3 regions of the Clostridium sp. CM039 genome follow, and region 3 is predicted to be linked to each of the others. Evidence: a T-box and tRNA genes for the amino acid it is inferred to sense, from the RefSeq annotation. Region 3 holds a T-box; the other regions hold tRNA genes.
The links. The T-box of region 3 lies ahead of thrS (threonine--tRNA ligase). A T-box ahead of a tRNA ligase gene usually reads a tRNA of that ligase, here a tRNA-Thr.
Positions count from the first base shown of each region.

Region 1: it has a tRNA-Thr gene. The T-box ahead of thrS (threonine--tRNA ligase) is inferred to sense a tRNA for this amino acid. The anticodon was not compared.
Region 2: it has a tRNA-Thr gene. The T-box ahead of thrS (threonine--tRNA ligase) is inferred to sense a tRNA for this amino acid. The anticodon was not compared.

Region 1 covers NZ_CM143649.1:2,998,682-3,004,040, reverse strand. The annotation lists gene ACWJJ2_RS13965 (ABC transporter permease) at 1-540, opposite strand, end outside; gene ACWJJ2_RS13960 (ABC transporter permease) at 542-1,369, opposite strand; tRNA gene ACWJJ2_RS13955 (tRNA-Thr) at 1,669-1,743, opposite strand; tRNA gene ACWJJ2_RS13950 (tRNA-Asp) at 1,749-1,825, opposite strand; tRNA gene ACWJJ2_RS13945 (tRNA-Val) at 1,831-1,906, opposite strand; tRNA gene ACWJJ2_RS13940 (tRNA-Glu) at 1,920-1,994, opposite strand; tRNA gene ACWJJ2_RS13935 (tRNA-Asp) at 2,080-2,156, opposite strand; tRNA gene ACWJJ2_RS13930 (tRNA-Val) at 2,162-2,237, opposite strand; tRNA gene ACWJJ2_RS13925 (tRNA-Glu) at 2,249-2,323, opposite strand; gene ACWJJ2_RS13920 (BaiN/RdsA family NAD(P)/FAD-dependent oxidoreductase) at 2,662-3,891, shown strand; gene ACWJJ2_RS13915 (acyl-[acyl-carrier-protein] thioesterase) at 4,182-4,931, opposite strand; gene ACWJJ2_RS13910 (ECF transporter S component) at 5,214-5,359, shown strand, end outside.
Region 2 covers NZ_CM143649.1:2,618,514-2,623,872, forward strand. The annotation lists gene recD2 (SF1B family DNA helicase RecD2) at 1-89, opposite strand, end outside; gene metK (methionine adenosyltransferase) at 296-1,471, opposite strand; SAM riboswitch class I at 1,557-1,659, opposite strand; tRNA gene ACWJJ2_RS12145 (tRNA-Tyr) at 1,762-1,846, opposite strand; tRNA gene ACWJJ2_RS12150 (tRNA-Thr) at 1,852-1,926, opposite strand; tRNA gene ACWJJ2_RS12155 (tRNA-Val) at 1,959-2,034, opposite strand; tRNA gene ACWJJ2_RS12160 (tRNA-Tyr) at 2,077-2,161, opposite strand; tRNA gene ACWJJ2_RS12165 (tRNA-Thr) at 2,167-2,241, opposite strand; gene yyaC (spore protease YyaC) at 2,599-3,153, shown strand; gene mreB (rod shape-determining protein) at 3,279-4,313, opposite strand; gene spoIIID (sporulation transcriptional regulator SpoIIID) at 4,440-4,694, opposite strand; gene ACWJJ2_RS12185 (M23 family metallopeptidase) at 4,814-5,359, opposite strand, start outside.
Region 3 covers NZ_CM143649.1:1,328,474-1,333,832, reverse strand. The annotation lists gene ACWJJ2_RS06235 (endonuclease/exonuclease/phosphatase family protein) at 1-6, opposite strand, end outside; gene ACWJJ2_RS06230 (PTS transporter subunit IIBC) at 8-1,675, opposite strand; T-box leader at 2,032-2,258, shown strand; gene thrS (threonine--tRNA ligase) at 2,298-4,067, shown strand; gene ACWJJ2_RS06220 (hypothetical protein) at 4,214-5,248, opposite strand.

The DNA.
Region 1 (5,359 bases), 1.7 Mb from region 3:
AACTACCTTAAAAAAAGTATTTATTTTTGTATAGCCAAGACTCATTGCAGCCTCTTCTATTGAATAATCAAATACCTCTAAACTTGAACCAACAACTCTAATTATGTAAGGTACTATTACCAATGTATGACCTATAAATAAACTCATGTATACTGAAAATTCTAATTTTATTACTAAAAACTGAAATAATGCAAAACCAACAACCACTCCTGGTATTATTAATGGTGAAAAGAAAAAACTCTTTAAAACACCCTTTCCTTTGAAATCAAATCTGCTTAATCCGTAAGCTGCCGGTATTCCAATTAACAGTGCTAATACTGTAGACCCACAGGATACTAAAAAACTTACAAACATTGTATTCATAAACATATCTGATTGAAATACATTTGCATACCACTTAATGCTAAACCCCTTTGGTGGGAATGCAATATAACTTTCTGTTCCTATACTTGTTAACGCTATAATTACTAATGGTGCTAGTAAAAATATATATACTAATGCTACGAATATAGTAAGTAATTTGCTTTTTTTGCCTTTCATGTTATAATCCCCTCTTATCTAATCTAGACGCTAATAAGTTTATTCCTTTTATAACCAATAATGTTGTAACTATCATTATTGTTGCAACAACAGACGCCGCTTGCCAGTCACTTAAGGTCATCGCTTCTTGATAAATTAATGTGGCTAACACTGTATTTTTATTACCACCTAATAACTGTGGTGTAGTATAAGCAGTAAGTGCTCCTGTAAATACAAGGACTGTTCCAACTATTAATCCCGGTAAACTCAGTGGGAATATAACCTTAAAGAAGGCCTTCACTTTATTAGCTCCTAAACTTTCCGCTGCTTCTAATAAGTCATTATCTATATTTTCTAAAACTCCTACTAAAGAAATAATCATTAGCGGTGAAAATAAATAAACTGTACCAACTATGATTGCGCCTTCAGTATACATCATAGTTAAAGATTCATTAATAACGCCTAAGCTAAGTAACACTTTATTTATAACTCCATTTTTACCTAAAATACTCATCCAAGCAAAAGAACGAACAATTGAATTTGTAAGAATAGGGAATATGGTTAATGCCATGAATAACCCTCTAATCTTCTTTGAGGTTCTAGACACAAAATATGCTGTTGGAACTCCAATAACCACGCATATTGCAGATGATATTAAAGCAATTCTTAATGTTCTATAAAATATCTGCAGCGTATACTTATCTCCAAAGAAATTTAAATAATGATCTAAACTAAAGCTTCCATTAATACTAAAAGTAGGAATTATAGTACTAACTAAAGGTACTATAAGAAAATAAGCTAGTAATATTAAACACGGTACAAATAATACGTAAGTCCATTTTTTCTTCATAGGTTTAACTCTCCTAAAATTTTATCTTAATGATATTTTTGTTCGGTATATATAATTTATATTTATTTCACAAAACCAATAATGTGGCAAAATATTGATATTCGTCCAAAAAATACGAACATTAATTTATTTTAATTGCTTATTATATGTGTTTATGCTACTATAACGATCGAATGTTGTCAATATTTTTATTTTTTCAAGACAAAAAATCAAATCACTCTAAATACATTTTGAATCTTAATTTTCCATCAAATATGCCGGACGTAAAAAAAGTCCTAAACAAATGTTTAGGACTTTTTTGGAGCTGGCAATAGGAATTGAACCTACAACCTGCTGATTACAAGTCAGCTGCTCTACCGTTGAGCCATGCCAGCAAAAATGGCGACTCAAAAGGGATTCGAACCCTCGACCTCCGCCGTGACAGGGCGGCACTCTAACCAACTGAGCTATTGAGCCATATATGGTGGGAACAACAGGGTTCGAACCTGTGACCCTCTGCTTGTAAGGCAGATGCTCTCCCAGCTGAGCTATGCTCCCATATATGTTTTAATGGTGACTCCTAGGGGAATTGAACCCCTGTTACCACCGTGAAAGGGTGGTGTCTTAACCGCTTGACCAAGGAGCCTTATTATTTTTCAATGATTCTTTTGATAAGAATCAAACTTATAAATTAGATGTTCTTTTATTAAACTATAACAGTTTAGTAAAAATGGCGACTCAAAAGGGACTCGGACCCTCGACCTCCGCCGTGACAGGGCGGCACTCTAACCAACTGAGCTATTGAGCCATATATGGTGGGAACAACAGGGTTCGAACCTGTGACCCTCTGCTTGTAAGGCAGATGCTCTCCCAGCTGAGCTATGCTCCCATGTATGTTTATGGTGACTCCTAGGGGAATTGAACCCCTGTTACCACCGTGAAAGGGTGGTGTCTTAACCGCTTGACCAAGGAGCCATACTAATTTGTCACTTTATTTATTATGGGCTTACGTCTTGCAACCCGACATAAACTATAATACCTAATTTTTCTTAAAGTGTCAACATATTTTCTTATTTTTTTTATTATTTTTTTTCTCAAAACACTCAAATCCAGTTAAATCAACGGTTCCCCTTATAGAATTTTTTTTATGTTTTTTTGAAAATAACTGACTTTTACTAAACAATCACAAACAAATTCTATGGTTATTTATAAAACAAAATAAAAATTCATTTTCATCCTACTGATTTTAGGGTAAGATTATATGTAACCACTTTATAATCTAAAAATATTTTTTCTCGAAAGGAGAGATTTTCTTGAAACATTCTCTTATAATAATTGGCGGAGGTGCCTCTGGTTTAACCTCTGCTTTAATAGCAAAAGATTTTGGTATAGATGTAGCAATAATTGAAGGAACCGACAGAGTAGGTAAAAAAATACTAACTACCGGTAACGGTAGGTGTAATATCAGTAATGTACATATAAATAATGATAGATATCACAGTGAAAATCCAAATTTCGCAGGTTATACGCTAGATTCTTTTACCATAAAGGATACTATAAATTTTTTCGAGTGTTTAGGAATACCTTTAGTTACAAAAGATGGCGGTAAAATGTTTCCTATGTCATTGCAAGCCTCATCAGTACTTGATATACTACGCTTTGCTATAGACGAAAAAAAAATTCCACTATATACAAATACCAAAGCTAAGGAGATTATTAAAACAAATAAGGGTTTTAAAGTTTATAGCACAGATAATTCTACATATGAATGTGAAAGGTTGATTATTGCGACCGGTGGTAAATCAGCTCCTAAAACGGGTTCTGACGGTTCCGGCTATTCATTGGCTAGGCAATTAGGTCATAGTATAATCTCTCCTGTACCAGCCCTTGTACAGCTTAAATTAAACTATAATAAACTAAAGGCTCTATCTGGAGTAAAGTTTGATGGCTTTGCGGAAATATTTATAAACGATAAATATGTTCAAAAGGAATTCGGAGAAATACTTTTCACAGATTACGGCATTTCTGGTCCTCCTATTCTTCAGCTTAGTAGAACTGCATCTTATGGTTTATCTAAAAATAGCAAGGTTTCTTTAAGTATTGATATGCTACCAAATATTAGCTACGAAGATCTAAAAGCATTTTTAAATAATCATTGGTCAGTATTCCCAAGTCGCTGCGTTCATGATTCATTCATCGGAATAATTAACAAGAAGATCATTCCAATAATTTTAAAAGAAGCAAATATAGATGACATTCATAAGCCTTGTTGCGATTTGGCCTCAAATGAAAAAAATGCTCTATATACTTTGCTAAAGCGATATCAATTTGATGTTTCAGGTACTAATTCTTTTGCAAATGCTCAGATAACTGCAGGAGGCATTAATACAAAAGAAATTAATCCCGAAACCCTAGAATCTAATATTACTAAGAATTTATTCTTTGCGGGAGAAATATTAGATGTAGATGGCGATTGCGGTGGTTTTAACCTTCAATGGGCATGGAGTTCTGGTGCTATTGCCGGCATCAACGCCTCCAAATAAAAAATAAGAGTTTGAAACGTGAAAGTTGATTAAGAAATTCTAATATTTTGTAAATGTAAAATGCTCTAATGCTTACATTCGGCATACTGCCGGTTTGCTGGCCTTCCTTCCAGGAAGTCTCACGAGAATTTTATATTTACAAAACAAGAATTTCTAAATCAACTTTCACTGTTTCTGCACTTCTTATTTCAATTCACTTCCAGAGAGATTTCATACTATATCGTACATACTAAGATGTATCTAAGAGGTATGTCGAATAATACAAAAACTACTTGTGATTAACGATTTTCTTATATCCAAGTACTTTCTAAGAGAGTCAGCTCAGTTCCCTCTTCATTTATAATTTTATGTCTACATATTATCTTATCTTCTTCTCTTATAACCTGCGTGCTTACCTTTATGGTCTCTCCGTATGTTGTTTCCTTGATGTAAGTTACCTTAATATTCCTTAGTTCGTAGTTCAATACTATATCCTTAGGAACTGTTTCTAAAGCCCAAGCAACATATTTAACATTATTTACGTGCATATTCGTGTCAATATCACTATACCTAACTTGAAAGTTTTTCTCGCTATGCACTGTAGTTATTGGTACTATATCCTCAATGTCTATGGGTGTATTATTGCTATCATCTATACCATAAGCCTCATACATATCTTTCGTAATCCTTATTGGTCTTCTTCTGTCTGTATTTATTAAAATCCACACAGAACTCGCATGTCCTATTTTATTCCCTTTCATATCAATAATTTCATATTTCCTGTATGCATAAAATTTATTGAAAGAATGTGCAAAAGTTCTAATCTTTATAGTTTCATTTAATAAAGGATATGACTCCATTGTTATGTCCCATTTATATAACACCCAAGCTGATTTATTCTCTTTAAGATGTTCTATTCCAACTCCAAGCACTTCACTTTGATACATTGCCATATCACCAAGATAATCTATAATGCTTGTCATCAAAGCTCTTTTATGAATATCTACTTCATAATAATGAATATTATAATCTCTATCTGTAACCTCTGGCATTTTGCCCATAATACCCCTCCTATATTTCTCATGAGTACATAATATAATAACTATTAATTTCTACGCTTCTTAGTTTTCTTCATACTTAAAATAATACCAAACTAAACCAACACAGTAAACATTAACTGTATAGTATTAACATAAAGTTTGTTAAATTTTTATTTAGCTATGTAATTATTATCAAAATAGTGTTAAAATATTGTTGTCAGTATTCATTATGAAACTGAACTATAAATAAGGATTATGAATAGGACGACTTATATCCTTATGGAATAAGAGCGGGGGGAACACATGATTAATAATAATTCTATTAAACTTAGAAGAATAAAAACAAGTGAACTTACAACTATTGGTATGCTATCAGCTATTTGCATCGTACTTGGTTTAACTGGATATGGCTTTATTCCACTTCCTGGTGCCAAAGCTACTATCATGCA
Region 2 (5,359 bases), 1.3 Mb from region 3:
TTTTTATTATCATTCAAATGAGCAATTATATATCCATTTTCTTCATTATGAAATACTACATCTTCGATTATCCCTTGTATTTCCGGCATAAAATCTCTCCTATTTATAAATTCATATAATAACATTAATAATAATATTATTAGCAATAATATTATTATTAATGTTATTATATCATATGTATTTTACATCTCTTATGTTCAGTATACCCCTATCTTAGGTTTTATCAAAATACTACTTAATAATCACATGCACTAAAAAGGGATAACAATTAATAATTGTTATCCCTTTTTTTATATTATACGTACTTTTTTATTTCATCAACCTTGTTTAGTTTTTCCCATGAAAGATCTAAATCAATTCTTCCAAAATGTCCATAGGCAGCTACTTGTTTATAAACAGGTCTTCTTAGTTCTAATTCTCTTATAATTACAGCTGGCCTTAAATCAAATACTTTTTCAACTATTTGAACTATTTTATCATCGTCAATTTTTCCTGTTCCGAAAGTTTCGACCTCTATAGATACCGGTTTAGCTACACCTATAGCATAAGCTAACTGAATTTCCAATTTATCTGAAACTCCTGCAGCAACTAAATTTTTAGCAACCCATCTTGCAGCATATGCAGCGGATCTATCAACTTTTGTTGCATCCTTTCCTGAGAATGCTCCACCTCCATGTCTTCCATATCCACCATAAGTATCTACTATTATTTTTCTTCCTGTTAAACCAGAGTCTCCTTGCGGTCCTCCAATTACAAATCTGCCTGTAGGATTTATATAATATTTAGTATTTTCATCTAATAATCCACTTGGAACTACAGGTTTTATTACATGCTCTTTTAAATCATTTTCAATTTGATCATGAGTTGCTTCTTCTGCATGTTGAGTTGAAATAACAATAGTATCTATTCTTACTGGCTTATTATCTTCATACTCTACAGTAACTTGAGTCTTTCCGTCCGGTCTTAAGTAATCTAATGTGCCATTTTTTCTTACTTCGCTTAACTTTCTTGCTAATCTGTGAGCCATAGCAATTGGTAGTGGCATGTATTCTGGTGTCTCATTAGTTGCAAATCCAAACATCATGCCTTGATCACCAGCACCTATTGCGTCAACCTTATCAATCTCGCCTGCTTTAGATTCTAATGCCTCATCTACTCCCATAGCTATATCTGTTGATTGTTCATTAATAGACGTAAGTACAGCGCATGTGCTAGCATCAAACCCGTATTTTGCTCTAGTATATCCTATGCCTTCAATGGTATTCCTAACAACCTTAGGAACATCTACATAACAACTAGTTGTTATCTCTCCCATTACTAAAACCATTCCTGTAGTAACCGCTGTTTCACAAGCAACCCTAGCATAAGGATCTTGCTCTAAAATAGCATCAAGTACAGCATCTGAAATTTGGTCACAAATTTTGTCTGGATGTCCTTCTGTAACGGATTCTGATGTAAATAATCTTTTCATTATAATTCTCCCTTCTATTCTCTAAAATTTCCCTATAAAAAAATAAAACCTCTTCCAAATATAAGAAGAGGTGATTTAATCATCTCCCTTATCTTGCAGATTATAACTGCAGGAATTGGCACCATGGTGCATTGCACCGGTTGCCGGGTTTCATAGGGCCTTTTTCCCTCCACCTCTCTTGATAAGAGTTATCAATTATTAACTTTTAATTATAATACCATATGCATTCTATGGTGTCAACAGAATCTAAACCCTGTAAAAAATAAAAAAAGACATCTATAGATGTCTTTTGGTGGAGGAGGACGGATTCGAACCATCGAAACATTACGTAACAGATTTACAGTCTGCCCCCTTTGGCCACTCGGGAACTCCTCCATATGTGGAGCTGGCAATAGGAATTGAACCTACAACCTGCTGATTACAAGTCAGCTGCTCTACCGTTGAGCCATGCCAGCATGCATTTTATTCTATTTTAAAAAGATTATTATGGTGGGAACAACAGGGTTCGAACCTGTGACCCTCTGCTTGTAAGGCAGATGCTCTCCCAGCTGAGCTATGCTCCCATAATTTATTGTAAACCATAATTTATTGTAAACCATTATAAATGGTGGAGGAGGACGGATTCGAACCATCGAAACATTACGTAACAGATTTACAGTCTGCCCCCTTTGGCCACTCGGGAACTCCTCCACTTATGGAGCTGGCAATAGGAATTGAACCTACAACCTGCTGATTACAAGTCAGCTGCTCTACCGTTGAGCCATGCCAGCATATTATGTTTTATCATTTTGCCGTTTTACCGTTTTACCGTGTCGACAAGAATTATTATACAACTTTAATTAATTAATTTCAAGTCTATTATCCTTTAATAAACGACTTCTTCTCTCCATAACTATACTATTCGCATATTTGCTTAATATTAAGCATTGATACAACTTACTATTTGCACAAATAATTTATTATATTTTTTATTTGGTTTTCCTTCATATAGTTAATATACTTATATATCATTTTTTAATTAATCATTTTTTTATTCTTTATTATAATAATACACGGGATTTATTCATATAAATTATTCATAGGAAACTAATAATTTTTCCCCAGCGCAATACAAGGAGGTATATTTCTTGAGTAAAGCTAAAACCCATTATAAAGATCCTTTAGCATACTATACACTTTCTAATTTTCTAAAAGACTATATTGACAAAAATACTTTAGTTGTTTGCATAGGTACCGATAGATGTATAGGCGATTGTCTAGGTCCTTTAGTTGGTACACTTTTAAAAAATAGTTCCTTTCCATTACCTGTATATGGCACTATAGATAATCCAATTCATGCCTTAAACATAGATAGTAAATTATCTAAAATAAATGCATTGCACCCAAATTGTACTATAATAGGTGTAGATGCTTGTTTAGGAGACATTTCAAATATTGGAGAACTCCAAGCTAGAAATTATCCAATTCATCCTGGCAAAGGTGTAGGGAAAACCCTTCCTAAGGTAGGCACTCTTTCATTAATAGGTATAGTAGATTCAAGTGATGATAGTGAATTATTTACAAATAGAAACATAAGATTGAGCTTGGTAATGGATATTGCTAATGTTTTAAGCAGATCCCTCTTGCATTCATACTATTTGCACTCCCTTACCAATGAAGAAAATAATTTGAGCCCTGTTTAACATGCTTTAATTAGTTTTAAATAATTATCCACAATTTAAACTTACAAATCTTATATAATATAAAAATAAGCAATGCAATTAAACTAATAATTGTATTGCTTATTTTTATAGCTTGCTTATACTTTTTATTCTGTTAAGCATAATTCTCTTCCATTGAATGAATTATCTAACTTATCCATATAATCCAATACTTTACCTGTTCCGAGTGCTACGCATGAAATCGGATCCTCCGCTAGATATACCGGAACTTTAGTAACCTCTTGTATGAGCTTACCTAAGCCTTTTAACAATGCACCTCCACCAGTCATAACTATACCTTTATCAGCTATATCTGCTGAAAGCTCAGGTGGTGTTTTTTCTAATACGGAATGTGCACATCCTGCTATTAAATATACCGCCTCTTTTAAAGCTTCTCTCATTTCTTCTGATGATACTTCTAAATTCTTAGGAAGACCTGTAATTAAATCTCTCCCTCTTATCTCCATGCTTGTCTTTTCTTCTTGTTTATAAGCACAACCTATGTTGATTTTTAAATCCTCTGCAGTCCTCTCACCAATCATTAATTTATGTTTTTTTCTGATATATTTTATAATCTCTTCATCAAACTTATCACCAGCTACTTTAACTGATTCACGTACAACCATGCCTCCTAAAGAAATAACTGCAATATCAGTCGTGCCTCCACCAATGTCAATAACCATATTACCACTTGCTCTAGTAATATCGAGTCCCGCTCCGATTGCCGCTGCTAGTGGTTCTTCTATAAGTTGAACTTTCTTAGCTCCGGCATTTCTACCTGCATCTTCTACCGCTCTTCTTTCTACTTCCGTTGCTTCGCAAGGTACACATATTACAACTTTTGGAGAAGATAGCCTTCTTTTCCCACAAGCCTTCTTGATAAAATGATTTAACATTTTTTCAGTTATGTCATAATCCGAAATAACACCGTCCCTCATAGGGCGTATTGCCACAATATTGCCTGGTGTCCTTCCTATCATTTGCCTAGCTTCTTCTCCTACTGCCAATACCTTATTATTATTTCTATCTATGGCAACAACAGAAGGTTCTTTTAATATAACACCTTTTCCTTTAATATATACAAGCACTGTAGATGTACCCAAATCTATTCCCATATCTGTACCCATTCTAAAAAAAAACATTTCAAAACCACTCCTGCTCTTTAGTATATTCAATATTTAAATTACACTAAACTCTATTCTATAAAGCTATAAGAAAACCCTCTTTTAATTTTAAAATTTTTTTATAGTTTTTAGCTTCGAATGTTTTTATCCTTGTGCTTCTTTATATTTCAATTTAGTTGCTCTTCCGCCTCTTATATGCCGCTCAGCTTTATTTATATCCAAAATTGTTTTTGCATCGCTGGCAATTTGAGGATTTATTGTGGGTAATCTTTCCGTCATATCCTTGTGTATAGTACTCTTGCTAACGCCAAACACTTTGGCAGTTCTTCTTATTGTAGATTTTGACTCGATAATGTACTTAGCAACTTCTAGTACTCGATCTTCAATATAGTCTTTCAAGTGTTGCCTCCTTAACCCTTATATATTTATAAATATGCATTATCTTGCTTTTAAATTCCATTCCAATTAGTCATCTTCTAATATATTTTTAAAAAATGGCTAATTGAGATGGTTATTGGTTATTTCTTAGTTTCTGCAGGTTGATATTTCTCATATTTTACATATTTAGCAGGATCAACATTCTTATTACTCTGCAGAACTTCAAAGTGTAAGTGAGATCCATATTCTTCCTTAAATGAATTTAAACTAGTGTTTCCCACTGTACCAATTTGCTGTTTTTTAGTTACTTTATCGCCTTTTTTTACTAATATTTTTTCATCTAGATTAGTACTGTTAGTAATAAATCCATTTTGATGATCTATCTTAACCATCTTACCTTTTTGGCCATTAACGTCAGTACCAACTTCTTTAACTATTCCATCCATAACCGCTACAACTGGCTCCCCTATTTTTGCTTGAATGTCAATACCTAAATTTGTCCTATAGCTTCCATCAGTCTTCCACACTACTGAATCAATATCTTTTGAATATGCCCTTGCGAGTAATCCATTTGCTACGGGATTTTCAAATTTAGCATTAACTGATTTAGATACTGCTGATGCCGCTTTTCCTGTTGTAACCTTTTTGATATCTGGTACCGCTTTAAGCGCTTCAGCCTTAGCTTT
Region 3 (5,359 bases):
TTTCATTTTAGACTCCTAATATATCTATAATATCCGATTTTAAAACATCTGCCTTTGGTCCATATATAGCCTGTATCCCTTTACCTTTAATTATTAAGGCTAAAGCCTTATTTTTTTTCCATTCATTTTCTTCGGCAACTAATAAATTATCTTTTACTGTTACACGAAGACGGGTCATACATGCGTCCACATCTACAATATTTTCGTTCCCTCCAAGTAATTCAATAATGGTTGCGGCTTGACTTCCTTTTTTACTAGCCTCAACTTTTTGATTTACAGTAGAATCAATTGAATTTTCCTCCATATCAATTTCATTTCCGTTACGGCCTGGAGTTGCTATATTAAATTTCTTGATCATAAATTTAGATACAACATAATTTATGCAGAAAAATACGACGGTCACCAGTACATATCTTATAAGATCACCTATAATCCCTGCTTTTACAATCATCGGTATACGTGCTACAAGCTCTATAACACCAAAACTGTGAACTCGCAGATTAAATATGTCCGCACACATAAATGCAAAGCCTTGCATAACTGCATAAGTACCATATAATATTGGTGAAACAAACATAAACATGAATTCTAATGGTTCAGTAACACCTGTTAAGAAAACTGCAATGGCTGCTGAAAAAAATACTGATTTATATTTTGATCGTTTTTCATTTGGTACACTTTTATACATAGCAAGTGCAACACCCATTAAGGAGCCAGCTCCGCCAATCATTTGGCCAACTTTAAAACGTGCTGGATGAATTGTTGCAAGTAAGTTATTATATGCACTCATATCTCCAGCGGCTTTTAAGTTACCTAAGTCAGTAACCCATGCAAGCCAAAGCGGATCTTGTCCAAGTATAAGACTGCCTGCATTAGCTCCAGTTAATACTTTATATGCTCCACCAAGATCTGTATAATTTATTGGTATTGTAATCATATGATGAAGTCCAAAAGGTAGTAATAGACGCTCAAGCGTACCATATATAAAGGGTGAAATAAATGGTGCAGTATTTTGTGATGTTGCAATCCATTTGCCAAATCCATTTATAACTGATTGAGCAAATGGCCAAACTATTACAAATAAAAGTGCAACAACGCTGGAGCCTGCGATAACAACGAATGGTACAAATCGTTTACCATTAAAGAATGCAAGTGCATTTGGTAATTTATTATAGTTATAATACTTATTAAATAAAACTGCTCCAAGAAAACCTGATATAATACCAACAAATACTCCCATATTCAATGCTGGGGATCCAAGAACAGAAATAAAGTAATCTTTAACCAAAAAGTGCTGACCTGTTAAGGAAGTTACTGTTGCATGAGCATCCGTGAGCATCTCATTGGTAATATTAAATACATTACCAGTAATTTTATTTATTAAAATATATGCAATGAGTGCTGCAAATGCTCCACCAGCACGCTCTTTAGCCCAAGAACCACCGATAGCTACAGCAAATAATAGCCCTAAATTAACTATTAGCCCCCATCCTATACCTCCCACAACTTGCGATAACGTTTGCACAAATGAAGAATTAGGTGCTGCTATTCCTATAACTGATCCTAATGAAATCATTAGTCCACCTGCTGGCATAACTGCGACCACCACTAATAATGCCTTACCAAATTTTTGCCAAAAATCGAATGAAATTATTTTTGATTTGTTCTTAACCATAGTCCAATTACCTCCAATATTGATTTAATGAATATGTATTTATAAAAATTTCAATACGCAATTGTATTTTTATATTAAACATGTGCAAACGTTTGCGTTCTTTATTAAAGTATATTTCATAGTGAAAATATTGTCAATGAAATATTAAAATAAATTTCTAAATAAAATTGTACCCATGTTTGAACTGTACACCATGTTTCATCCAATAAATATTTTTCAATCAAGTCATTTGCAAGAATGTTGTTGAAATTTTAGGATATAATATATAAATAATCACTTATATGTGGAATAGACATATTATAATAATTAGAACACATATTGACAATTGGAATAGGTTGGAATACAATAGTTTTAAATTAAAAACTGTGAAGAGGAAAAGTAAATAGTATACTGTTCAAAGAGAGAGAAACTCACCGGCTGAAAAGTTTCTTGAATAAGCAATATTGAAAACCACCTCTGAGTTGATTACTGAACTTAAGTAGGTAATTCCGCAAACCGGCGTTAGTGGTATTGAGTGACAGAGGTGAGTTTAAACTAAGCCTTCTGTAATTTGGGTGGAATCGCGATAAAACTCGTCCCTTATTTTGGGACGGGTTTATTATTTTTTGAAGGAGGAATATTTATGTTAAAGGTTGTAATAAAAGATGGAAGTGTAATAAATTCTAATGAAGAAGAAGGAAAAAGGGCGCTTAGACACACCACATCCCATATACTCGCTCAGGCAGTAAAGAGATTGTATCCAAATGCTAAATTGGCTATAGGTCCTGCAATAGATAATGGGTTTTATTATGACTTTGATGTGGAAGAACCCTTTACTATGGATATACTCCAAAAAATTGAAGAAGAAATGAGAAAAATAGTTAAGGAAGATTTAAGACTCGAGAGATCAGTTATTTCTCGAGAAGAAGCTTTAAAACTTATGAAGGATAAGGGCGAGATTTATAAAATAGAACTCATTAATGATTTGCCAGAGTATGAAGAACTAGTTTTCTTTAAGCAAGGAGATTTTATAGAACTCTGTGCAGGGCCTCATGTACTATCAACTTCAAAGGTAAAAGCTTTCAAATTATTATCAGTTGCAGGCGCTTACTGGAGGGGTAGTGAAAAAAATAAAATGCTTCAAAGAATATATGGAACGGCATTTGCAAGGAAAAGTGAACTTGATGAATATTTGAATATGCTTGAAGAAGCGAAGAAAAGGGATCATAGAAAACTTGGGAAAGAGCTAAAATTATTTGCTTTAATGGATGAGGGACCAGGATTTCCATTCTTTCTCCCTAATGGTGTAGTTTTAAAAAACAAATTAATTGAGTACTGGAGAGAAATTCATAAGAAGGCAGGTTATGTTGAGATAGAAACTCCTATGGTGTTAAACAAAGAACTTTGGGAAACATCTGGGCATTGGTCTCACTATAAAGAGAACATGTATACAGTCAATATAGATGAAGAAGAATTCGCTATAAAACCAATGAACTGCCCGGGAGGAATGCTTGTATATAAATCAGAAACTCACTCTTACAGGGATCTACCAATAAGAGCGGGAGAACTAGGGAAAGTGCACAGACATGAACTATCTGGAGCTTTGCACGGACTTATGAGAGTTAGAGCATTTACACAGGATGATGCTCACATATTCATGTTACCAGAGCAGATAAAAGAAGAAATAAAGGGCGTAGTTAAACTTATAAATGAGGTTTATGGAAGGTTAGGGTTTAAATATAGAGTAGAACTTTCAACAAGACCTGAAAATTCTATGGGAAGTGATGAAGAGTGGCAATTAGCAGAAAGCTCACTTCAGGGCGCTCTCACGGAAATGAACATGGATTTTAAGATAAATGAAGGAGACGGGGCATTCTACGGACCTAAAATTGACTTTCACTTGCAAGATAGCATAGGACGGGAATGGCAATGTGGAACTATACAACTAGATTTACAGCTACCACAAAGATTTGACCTTCAATATATTGGCAGTGATGGAGAAAAGCACAGACCAATTGTTATACACAGAGTAATTTTTGGTAGTATAGAAAGATTTATTGGCATTTTGATAGAACATTTTGCAGGCAAGTTCCCAACATGGATATCACCTGTACAAGTTAAAGTACTGCCTATATCGGAGCAGTATAATGATTATGCAAAAGATGTAGTAAATAAACTGGAAGAAAATAATATCAGAGTTAGTTTAGATGGTAGAGCAGAAAAAATAGGATATAAAATTAGAGATGCTCGAAACGAGAGGTTGCCATATATTATTGTTATTGGTGAAAAAGAAGAAAACTCAGCGAGTATATCCCTTAGAAGTAGAAAGAATGGCGATGAGGGCAATTGCTTACTTGAGGACTTTATTTCAAGAATCATACAGGAAATCGATAGTAAAAGGCTAGATGATTAATTGTAAAAAACATGAAATTTATTTATACCATTTCGGTTGTTTTTAAAATAAAAAACATTCTATTCAATATAATAAGGCTACATTCCTTTAAGATAATTTAAAGGAGTGTAGCCTTATTAGTGATTTGCTGTTCCATGACTGCAGTTTCATTGATAGGTAAAAGATATCAAAGGGATAAATGTACCTGGTACTTTAAAAACCTCACTTAACTTATTTTCTTTCAGGTTATAACAATACAAGCTGTTAGGATAAGTTGTTAGCCCCATAAAGTTTGCTTCATGCGCCCCACTGGGAACTGCAACAAAGTAAATACTTTTCTCATTAGAGCTGAGACAGGCTATATATGGTTGAGAAATTTCAATAATCTTATTTGTTTTTTTTAGCTGTTCTTGAGTTAGTAAGCTACTTACTTTATTTCCATTTACAACTAACTTATAAAATCCTCTTTCAGTGTTTTTTACGCCTGCTCCTCCTAAAATTATAAAGTTGCCTGATTTTGATAAAGAAATTGAATCTAATCTCACAGCATTTATCTTAGCCAACTCTTTTTTTTCACCGCCATTTGTATTCATTTCCATAATAGTGTACTTTATTTTCGAAGATTCATTTTGTTCCTCAAACCTCTTTGTTATAAATTCATTATAAGAAAATGTTAGTGCAATAATCTTATTTTTATATATATAAAAATCTTGTACAGCAATATCAGAACCAAATTCTAAAGTTTTCCCATATTTTTTATCAACATCTATTTTTGATGTTTTGGGCACAGGAGAGTTTTTATCTCCACTTTTCGCAAAAATTATATTTCCCTTTTCATCACCAAAGTTTACGTTAAATTGACCTAAGGGATCATTAGTAATTTGATATGTTTCTTTGGTAGACATATTAAGCCTAAATACATCCCATGGGTTGGTTCCGATGGCGTCAGAATAAAGTAAGATATCTCCTTTAGTATTAACTTTACCGGTTACTACTACATCTCTATTGTTTAATATCTTTTGTTTTATTTGTGTCTTAGTATTTAGCATCCATAAATCGCTTTTATTTTGAGAATTGCAAACTGTTATAACTATCCATTCGCCTTTGCTTAAATTTAGTGAGTTCTTTGACAGTGTACTATTTGTTTTATGAAAGACAAACAGTGCACTCAAAGAAATGAAAATAACTAAAATTAATATCATGCACACAATGTGCTTTTTTTTAATACTGAGAATACTTTTAATTTTACTAAGCATCAAAATACAACACCTCAAGTCGCTATTTTATAGTAAATAGGGATAAGATAAATAGAA